Regions from separate parts of the Cupriavidus sp. 291-E7 genome, predicted to be linked through region 1. Evidence: predicted binding sites of a transcription regulator. Region 1 holds the regulator's gene; each other region holds the start of a gene.
The links. The regulator sigma-54, encoded in region 1, starts transcription at its own class of promoters, with help from an activator protein. The targets are predictions, from matches to a motif close to TGGCANGNAANCTGCTTT.
Positions count from the first base shown of each region.

Region 2: a site for sigma-54 is predicted at 1,748-1,765, ahead of AC3FLX_RS22255 (circularly permuted type 2 ATP-grasp protein). Genes of this name have one in related genera too.
Region 3: a site for sigma-54 is predicted at 1,807-1,824, ahead of urtA (urea ABC transporter substrate-binding protein). Genes of this name have one in related genera too.

Region 1 is NZ_JBYOJV010000005.1:339,593-342,869, reverse strand. Features, by position in the region: gene lptA (lipopolysaccharide transport periplasmic protein LptA) at 1-117, shown strand, start outside; gene lptB (LPS export ABC transporter ATP-binding protein) at 139-939, shown strand; gene AC3FLX_RS12040 (RNA polymerase factor sigma-54) at 1,106-2,587, shown strand; gene hpf (ribosome hibernation-promoting factor, HPF/YfiA family) at 2,638-2,991, shown strand.
Region 2 is NZ_JBYOJV010000013.1:108,019-111,295, forward strand. Features, by position in the region: gene AC3FLX_RS22250 (alpha-E domain-containing protein) at 1-40, opposite strand, end outside; gene AC3FLX_RS22255 (circularly permuted type 2 ATP-grasp protein) at 74-1,549, opposite strand; gene AC3FLX_RS22260 (gluconokinase) at 1,799-2,314, opposite strand; gene edd (phosphogluconate dehydratase) at 2,460-3,277, opposite strand, start outside.
Region 3 is NZ_JBYOJV010000010.1:17,204-20,480, forward strand. Features, by position in the region: gene urtB (urea ABC transporter permease subunit UrtB) at 1-302, opposite strand, end outside; gene urtA (urea ABC transporter substrate-binding protein) at 494-1,753, opposite strand; gene cyoD (cytochrome o ubiquinol oxidase subunit IV) at 2,143-2,493, opposite strand; gene cyoC (cytochrome o ubiquinol oxidase subunit III) at 2,494-3,138, opposite strand; gene cyoB (cytochrome o ubiquinol oxidase subunit I) at 3,144-3,277, opposite strand, start outside.

The DNA of each region.
Region 1 (3,277 bases):
GGCAATCCGTCGGGCCGCGTGCGCGCGGTGTTGTCGCCGCGCTCCGACGCCAGCGCCCCGGCTGCTGGCGGCGCGGCGCTTGACCTGCGGCCGTCCACCACGCCCGCCAAGCCTTAACGAATTACCAGCCAGTCCCTGATGAACGATACCGCCACGCTCGCCGCTTCCGCCTCGTCTACCGCATCGGCCGTCCGCACCGACAGCAGCACGCTGGTCGTGCGTCACCTGAAGAAGCGCTACGGCACACGCACGGTGGTCAAGGACGTATCACTCGATGTGAAGAGCGGCGAGGTGGTGGGCCTGCTGGGTCCGAATGGCGCGGGCAAGACCACGTCTTTCTACATGATCGTTGGCCTGGTGGCGCTGGACGAAGGCGACATCGTGCTCGACGACAAGCACATCAGCGGGCTGGCCATCCACGAACGCGCCCGCATGGGGCTGTCCTACCTGCCGCAGGAGGCATCGGTCTTCCGCAAGCTCAACGTGGAAGAGAACATCCGCGCGGTGCTGGAGCTGCAGATCGACAACGGCAAGCCGCTGAGCAAGGCCGAGATCGACCGCCGGCTCGATTCGCTGCTCGACGACCTGCAAATTGCCCACCTGCGCAACAACCCGGCGCTGTCGCTGTCGGGCGGTGAGCGCCGCCGCGTGGAAATCGCGCGCGCGCTGGCGTCGTCGCCGCGCTTCATCCTGCTCGACGAACCGTTTGCCGGCGTCGACCCGATTGCGGTGGGCGAGATCCAGCGCATCGTGAGCTTCCTGAAGGCGCGCAATATCGGCGTGCTGATCACCGACCACAACGTGCGTGAGACGCTGGGCATCTGCGACCACGCATACATCATCAGCGAAGGCACGGTGCTGGCCGCCGGCCAGCCCGAGGAAATCATCGCCAACGAGTCCGTGCGACGCGTCTACCTGGGCGAAAACTTCCGCATGTAAAGCCGCGGACGGCCGCCCTCGGGCGGTCAGCCGCGCACATCAGGCAGGTCATTTTTACCGCACCTGCACTCGGCTTTTCCAAAGCCGTTTCCGATCAAGAAGCCGTAGCGATAGGTTGTAGCAAATTCCGTTCCAACAACGGAAAGATGCGCATAGAATAGGTCGCATGAAACCTTCGCTTCAGCTCCGCCTCTCCCAGCATCTGGCACTCACTCCACAACTACAGCAGTCGATTCGGCTGCTGCAGCTTTCCACGCTCGAACTGCAGCAGGAAGTGGAGCAGGCGCTGACGGAAAACCCGCTGCTCGAACGCGAAAACGACTGGATCGAAAGCCCGCTGCGCGTGGCGGCGGACGGCTCGGTGAACCTGCAAAGCGCACCGGCGCCCGCCCCTGCCGAACCGCAGGCCAACGGCGACGACCGTCAGGAACATGCCGCGGGTGGCGAGGAAGAGGGTTTCAGCGATTCCGGCAGTGAAGACTATGGCAACGACTGGAGCCTCGACGACTTCGCGCGCCGCCCACAGGGCGACGAAGACGAGAAGACGCCGATGCAGTTGCGCGATGCCGATCCCACGCTGCGCGAATACCTGATGGAACAGCTGACGCCGCTTAAGATTTCCGCGCGCGACAAGGGCCTGGCCATCTTCCTGATCGAATCGCTCGACGACGATGGCTACCTGAGTGCGTCACTCGAGGAAATCTGCACGGAACTGCCCGAGGAACTGGAGTTCGAAATCGAGGAAGTGCAGGCGATGCTGACGTTGCTGCAAAGCTTCGATCCTCCGGGCGTGGGCGCGCGCAATGCCTCGGAATGCCTGAGCCTGCAATTGAAGCGCCTGAAGCATCCGCAGCGCGAGCTGGCCTTGTCCATCGTCAACCATCACCTTGAGTTGCTGGCCGTCAGGGATTACACGCGCCTAAAGAAAGCGCTGCAAGTTGACGAAATCGCATTAAAGGCCGCGCATGAACTGATCCGTTCGCTGGCACCGTATCCAGGGCATGCGTACAGCCGCCCGGAAGCGGACTTCGTGGTGCCGGACGTGTTCGTGCGCAAGAGCGGCAGCGGCTGGATTGCACAGCTGAATCCCGACGTGATGCCACGCCTGCGTATCAACGACATGTACGCGCAGATCCTGCGCGGTGCGAAGGGAGAAGCAGGTGCCGCGGGACTGCAGCAGAAACTGCAGGAAGCCCGGTGGCTTATCAAGAACATTCAGCAGCGATTCGATACGATCCTGCGTGTGGCGCAGGCAATTGTTGAGCGTCAGAAGAACTTTTTTTCGCACGGGGAAATAGCAATGCGCCCCTTGGTTTTGCGGGAAATAGCCGATACACTCGGTTTACATGAGTCGACCATTTCCCGGGTGACCACGAACAAATACATGGCCACGCCAATGGGTACTTTCGAGTTGAAGTACTTCTTTGGTAGCCACGTCTCCACGGAGACTGGCGGCGCGGCCTCATCCACGGCGATCCGCGCGCTGATCAAGCAACTGATAGGAGCCGAAGAACCCAGGAATCCTCTTTCCGACAGCCGCATCGCCGAATTGCTGGGCGAACAGGGCTTTGTGGTCGCACGCCGCACGGTGGCCAAATACCGCGAAGCGCTGAAAATCCCCGCAGTCAATCTCCGCAAGTCTTTGTAGCCGAGCCGCAACCGCCTGCCTGGTGCGGCTCTTTCAGAAGGAGAAGCGCTATGAACTTCAAGATCAGTGGACACCACCTCGACATCACGCCACCGCTGCGTGAGTATGTGGAAACGAAACTGGAGCGAATTGTCAGGCATTTCGATCAGGTCATTGGCGTGAGCGTGCTGCTATCTGTCGACAACCACAAGGAAAAGGACCGGCGTCAGTACGCGGAAATCAATCTACATCTCAAGGGCAAGGACATCTTCGTCGAAGCGCATCACGAAGACCTGTATGCGGCAATCGACTGTCTCGTCGACAAGCTCGACCGGCAGGTGATCCGCTACAAGGACCGCGTGCAAGGGCATGACCGGGAAGCGGTCAAGTACCAGATGGCCGAAGCCCAACTACAGCAACAATAGGCTGGCAAACCCTGAACTGCCCCTGGAAGAGGACCTCAGCGTCCCCCGAGAGGACTAATAGGAAGAGAGCAAAGCCGCGCATCTGCGCGGCTTTTTTGATGGGCGCGTAACGTCATTGGCCTGAATTTCTCCGTTACCTTGACGCCACGGAGGCGACCAATTGATGCGCCGGGGGTGTTCGCATCTTGCGCGGCTCGGTGTATGCTGCGTCATACAACAATGACAGGCAGAACGGTCCCGGTGAACCGAATCGCATGCCGCATGACGGAAGATCATGCGGGCGCGG
Region 2 (3,277 bases), on a different contig from region 1:
GGGCCATCCAGAACAGGTGGTCGGCGGTACGGCTCAGCATGATGGGGTCTCCCGGCGATCAGTATGTTCGGCTTCAGCGTTCCAGCACCCAGGTGTCCTTGGTGCCGCCGCCCTGCGAGGAATTCACCACCAGCGACCCCTCGCGCAATGCCACGCGCGTCAGGCCGCCCGGCACCATGCGCACCTCCTTGCCCGACAGCACGAACGGCCGCAGATCGATATGGCGAGGCGCGATGCCGGACTCCACATACGTCGGGCAGGTGGACAAGGCCAGCGTGGGCTGCGCGATGTACTGCTCCGGGCGAGCCTTCACGACTTCGCGGAACTGGTCGATTTCGGCCTTGGTCGCGGCCGGCCCTACCAGCATGCCGTAGCCACCGGCGCCATGCGTTTCCTTGACCACGAGGTCGGCCATATGGTCCAGCACGTACTGCAGGTCGTCCGGACGCCGGCACATGTACGTGGGCACGTTCGACAGGATGGCTTCTTCGCCCAGGTAGAACCGGATCATGTCCGGCACGTAGGGGTAGATTGACTTGTCATCGGCCACGCCGGTGCCGATTGCATTGCAGATCGTCACGTTGCCGGCGCGATAGACCGACAGCAAGCCCGCCGCACCGAGCGTGGAGTCTGGCCGGAACACGAGCGGGTCCAGGAAGTCGTCGTCCACGCGGCGGTAGATCACGTCGATGCGCTGCGGCCCCTGCGTGGTGCGCATGTACAGATGGTCGTCGTCGACGAACAGGTCGCTGCCTTCGACCAGTTCCACGCCCATCTGCTGGGCCAGGAACGCGTGCTCGAAGTAGGCCGAGTTGTACATGCCCGGCGTGAGTACCACCACGGTGGGATCGGCAATGTTCTGTGGCGACACGCTGCGCAGCATGTCGAGCAGCAGATCGGGATAGTGAGCCACCGGCGCCACGCGGTTGCGTGCGAACAGGTCCGGAAACAACCGCATCATCATCTTGCGGTTTTCCAGCATGTACGACACGCCCGACGGCACGCGCAGGTTGTCTTCCAGCACGTAGAACTCACCCTCGCCGGCACGCACCACGTCGATACCGGCCACGTGCGCGTAGATATCGCGCGGCACGTCGACGCCAAGCATCTCGGGACGGTACTGGGCGTTGTTGTAGATCTGGTCGGGCGGGATCACGCCGGCGCGGATGATGTCCTGCCCGTGATAGATATCGTGGATAAACCGGTTCAGCGCGGCCACGCGCTGGCGCAGGCCGCGCTCGAGCGTCGCCCATTCGCTGGCCGGGAACACGCGCGGTATCACGTCGAACGGGATGGTCCGCTCGGTGCCGCTATTGGACTCATCCTTGTCGCCATAGACGGCAAAGGTGATGCCCACGCGCCGGAAGATCAGGTCCGCCTCCGCGCGCTTGTTGTCCATCGTCGCCACGGACTGCCGCCCCAGCCAGTCCGCAAAGCCCCGGTAGTGGGGCCGAACCGCCCCTGACGGCAAAACCTGCCCGGCCTCGATGGCCGTCAGTGTGCCGTCCTCTCGCCCTTCCAGCATCTCGTCGAAAAACCGCGCCGCCATGATGGCCGCTCCTTCGTGGATGTGGGCGCCTGCCGCGGGTGCCGTGCCGCCTGACTACTCCCCGGCTTGCTGCATGGCAACACCGCCGGCCGCCCGTTTATCGATGCCTCGTCGAGTCGACGCTTTGAAGCATATCCGTACCACCAAATCCCGCAAGGGGTTGCATGCACGAGACATGCGCCGGTACGCGAAAACGGATTAGCAAGATGCTTGCCAGGCCCTGGGGCATGCCTGGCTTTCTGGTGCCCCCTACCGGGCGGCCTTTCCGCAGGAAACCGACTCCGGCGGGCATTTGGCCAGGATGTCCTCCACCAGCGCTTCCGGCGGGCGGCGGATATCGAGCACCAGCGCGTCTCGCGGTTCTTCCAGCGTATCGAACTGACTTTGCAGCAGCGCCGGATTGAAGAAGTGGTCCGACCGGACCGACAGCCGGCTGCCGATCGTGGCGGCATCGCCCTTCATGAACACGAACGTCACGCCGCCATCGGGCGGGCTCAGGCGGTCGCGGTAGATCTGGCGCAGCGCCGAGCAGGTGAAAACATGCGTACGCCCTTCGGCGCGGGCGGTGTCGATGGCCGAGCGCATGGCGTCCAGCCAAGGCCAGCGGTCTTCGTCGGTCAGCGGCACGCCGGCGTGCATCTTGGCCTTGTTGGCCTCGCTGTGGAAGCTGTCGGCGTCATGGAAGCCACAGTGCAATTGCTGCGCCAGCAGTTGGCCCACGGTGGTCTTGCCGCTGCCGGAAACGCCCATCAGGATATAGATCATGTCTGCTCCATCGAACATGGTATCGGGTGGTATTGCCACCCTTGTCGGTAGCCGCCGCCCACGCCCGGCGTGGCACGGCGGTGCCCCGGCATGAAGATGCCGGGGAATACGAAAATGTCTGAGTAAGCCGGAGTCCTGACGCCGCCTATTGTGCGACGGCGGCGCGCGTTTGGACAGCCGCAGCCGCATCGGCCTCGGACAGGTCGAGCGCGCTACCGCCCTCCTCGGCGATGCGTGCGTGGCGCCGGAACAGGCCAAACAGGCCCCGGCCCATGCTGAAGTTGGCGAAATCATCAACCGGCGCGGGCGTCGGCGTGCGCGCCGCGAACCCGGCCTGCGCGGCGGCGTCTCCCACCAGCTCCAGCGTGCCCGCCACGGCATCGACGCGAATGATGTCGCCATCACGCACGCGCGCCAGCGGCCCGCCAACCAGCGCCTCGGGACCCACATGGATCACGGCCGGCACCTTGCCCGACGCGCCGGACATCCGCCCATCGGTGACCAGCGCCACCTTGTGGCCGGCGTCCTGCAGCGCGCCCAGCGCCGGCGTCAGGCGATGCAGTTCGGGCATGCCGTTGGCATTCGGCCCCTGGAAACGCACCACCGCCACCACGTCGCGATTGAGTTCGTCCGCTTCGAAAGCGGCTTGCAGCGCCTCCTGCGTATCGAATACACGGGCCGGGGCTTGCACCACACGATGCTCGTCGGTAACCGCGGATACCTTGATCACGCCGCGACCGAGGTTGCCGGCCATCAGGCGCAGGCCACCTTCGGCCGAGAACGGCGCCGAGGCCGGCGCCAGCACCGCTGCATCGCCACTCGTTGTCGGACCCTCGCGCCAGCGCAATGCGCCATCGGTCATCACCGGCTCCTCGGTATAGCGAGCCAGGCCGCGCCCCATCACAGTGTTGACGTCCTCGTGCAGCAGGCCGGCATCGAGCAGTTGCGCGATCACGTAGGCCA
Region 3 (3,277 bases), on a different contig from region 1:
TTGACCGTGACGGGCTGGCCGCTGATTGCATCGCGGTACTTGTCACCGTCCTGGCGCACCATGCCGACGGAAGGCGCGTACTGCAGCGCATCATCCTGCAGTGCCTTCAGGATCGGGCCGGCCTGCTCGGCGGGTGCCTGCGTGAGCTTGGTCAGCGCGGCGGTCTTGGCGTCGAAGTCGTCTTCGACCAGCGGCTTCAGGTCCGCCTGCGTGAGCGGCGTGGCAGCCCATAGCGGGGCAGCGACGGCCAGCAGCAACGCGGCGAGCGTGGCGCGTAACCATGATCGGATGGGTCGGTGCATTCAGGAGTCTTGTTTGGGCGCGATGGTTCGCGTCTTGGGATTGTTTGCGTTCACCTGTCGGGCCCCCTCTCCCGTGCAATGGGAAAGGGGTCGGGGGAGCGGGCACGGCGGGTCATACACCGGCATCGCATCGAGCAACGCCTGCCCGCTCCCCCACCCTCTCCCGCAAGCGGGAGAGAGAGCTAGAACCCTCAGTTGCCGCCGACCTTGTCGGCCTTGCCTTCGTTACCCGCGATGAACGGGCTCCACGGTTGCGCGCGGATCGGCTTCGGCGTCTTCCAGACCACGTTGAACTGGCCATCGCCCTTCACTTCGCCGATCATCACGGGCTTGTAAAGGTGGTGGTTGTCGCCCATCGTCAGCGTGAAGCCGTCCGGTGCCTTGAAGGTCTGGCCGTACATGGCGGCGCGCACCTTGTCCACGTCGGTGGTACCGGCCTTCTTCACAGCCTGCGCCCACATGTGGATGCCGACGTAGGTGGCTTCCATCGGGTCGTTGGTCACGCGCTTGTCGCCGCCGGGCAGGTTGTTGGCCTTGACCCATGCCGCCCACTGCTTCTTGAACGCCTCGTTCTCGCCGTTCTTGACGGACATGAAGTAGTTCCAGGCGGCCAGGTGACCCACCAGCGGCTTGGTGTCGATGCCGCGCAGTTCTTCCTCGCCCACCGAGAACGCCACCACGGGCACGTCCTTGGCCTTCAGGCCGGCGTTGCCCAGTTCCTTGTAGAACGGCACGTTCGAGTCGCCGTTGATCGTCGAGATCACGGCCGTCTTGCCGCCCTGCGAGAACTTCTTGATGTTGGCGACGATGGTCTGATAGTCGCTGTGACCAAACGGGGTGTAGACCTCTTCGATGTCCTTGTCGGCCACGCCCTTGCTCTTCAGGAACGCGCGCAGGATCTTGTTGGTGGTGCGCGGATAGACGTAGTCGGTGCCCAGCAGGAAGAAGCGCTTGGCGCCGCCGCCTTCCTTGCTCATCAGGTATTCCACGGCGGGAATGGCCTGCTGGTTCGGAGCCGCGCCCGTGTAGAACACGTTCTTGGACATCTCCTCACCTTCGTACTGCACCGGGTAGAACAGCAGCGCGTTGGTCTCTTCGTAGACCGGCAGCACCGACTTGCGCGACACCGACGTCCAGCAGCCAAACGTGACGGCGACCTTGTCCTTGGTGATCAGCTGACGGGCCTTCTCGGCGAACAGCGGCCAGTTCGAGGCAGGGTCCACTACAACAGGCTCAAGCTTGCGGCCCAGCACGCCGCCGCTCTTGTTGATCTCGTCGATCGTCATCAGCGCCACGTCCTTGAGCGAAGTCTCGGAAATGGCCATCGTGCCCGACAGCGAATGCAGGATGCCGATCTTGATCGGCTCCTTCGTCTGCGCCATCAGCGGGCTCGTACCGATCATCGCCGCGGCGGCTACCGCCGACAGCTTCAGCATGTCACGTCGTTTCATTGCAGCTCCCAGTTTGTCGTGTTTGGCAGGGACTACGCACCCCGGGTGATGCTTCTGCAACTAGTGTGCCAAGCGCACGACCACCCGGAATCCGTTGCCAGGCAACGGGGGAGAGACAAATTGGGGAAACCGGAAAGGCGACGCACCAGGACGGTGCCATCACATCGGCGGCGGCGAATTGATGGATTGCACCGCGATCGTGCATCGACGCGAAGCGGTGCATGACGGAATGGGTTCGGTGCCTGGCGCACCAGCGGGAAGATTCGCGGCGGGTCGCGGCGCTTGCCCCTGCCCCCGCCCCGTCCCCATAAGGGAGACGAGAGATAACGGTGCGGCAAAAAAAAACGGGACCCGAGGGTCCCGTTTTCTTCAGATACCGGTGACGACGGTCACTTGCTCATCCACGGCATCATGTTGGCGTTCATGTTGTGCATGATCCAGAGCGAACCGGCCAGCACGATGAACAGGATCAGGACCGTGAACAGCAGTGCCATCACGTTCCATTTCTGGCCATCCGAGCCGTCCAGGTGCAGGAAGTACTTCAGGTGCACGACGATCTGGACGACGGCCATGCCCAGGATGATCCAGAGCGTGGTGGCGCGGTCGATCGAGCCGTCCATCACGATCTTGAACGGGATCACGGTCAGGATCACCGCCAGCACGAAGCCGATCACATACGACTTGACGCTGCTGTGGCCGTGCGACGCGCCGTGGGCGGCGCTTGCGTGTTGCTGTGCCATTTACATAGCTCCCATCAGGTAGACGACCGTGAACACGCCGATCCAGACCACGTCCAGAAAGTGCCAGAACAAGCTCAGGCAGTTCAGGCGCTTGGCCACGACCGGGGTCAGGCCCTTCTTCGACAGCTGGTACATCAGCACGAGCATCCAGAGCATGCCGCTGGCGACGTGCAGGCCGTGGGTACCCACGAGCGTGAAGAACGACGACAGGAATGCGCTGCGGCTCGGGCCGGCACCTTCATGAATCAGGTGCGCGAACTCGTTGATTTCCATCGCCATGAAGCCTGCTCCGAGCAGGAACGTCACGGCGAGCCAGAACATCACGCGGCCACGCTGCTGGTTCTGCATCGACACCATAGCGAAGCCATAGGTGATGGACGAGAACAACAGGATTGCCGTTTCCACGAGCACGTAGTTCAGCTCGAACAGCTCCTTGCCCGTCGGGCCACCCGCCACTTCGCCGCGCAGGACGGCGAACGCGGCGAACAGGCACGCGAACAAGATGCAGTCGCTCATCAGGTACAGCCAGAAACCGAAGATGGTGTTCTCACTGGTGTCGTGATGGGCGTGGTCATGCGCCTCGTCGTGCGAGTGTGCATGCGCGGGGGCTTGCGCCCCAAAGCGGTCAAGAACTTCTGTCGACATCGTTATCAGCCCTGTGCAGCCACACGCTGCTGGTAGCGGGTTTCGATCTGCTCGACCTCGGTGGCCGGCACGTAGTAGTCGATATGGTCATCGTTGGCGCGGCGGATAAACGCCACCACCATGCCAACCAGGCCAACGG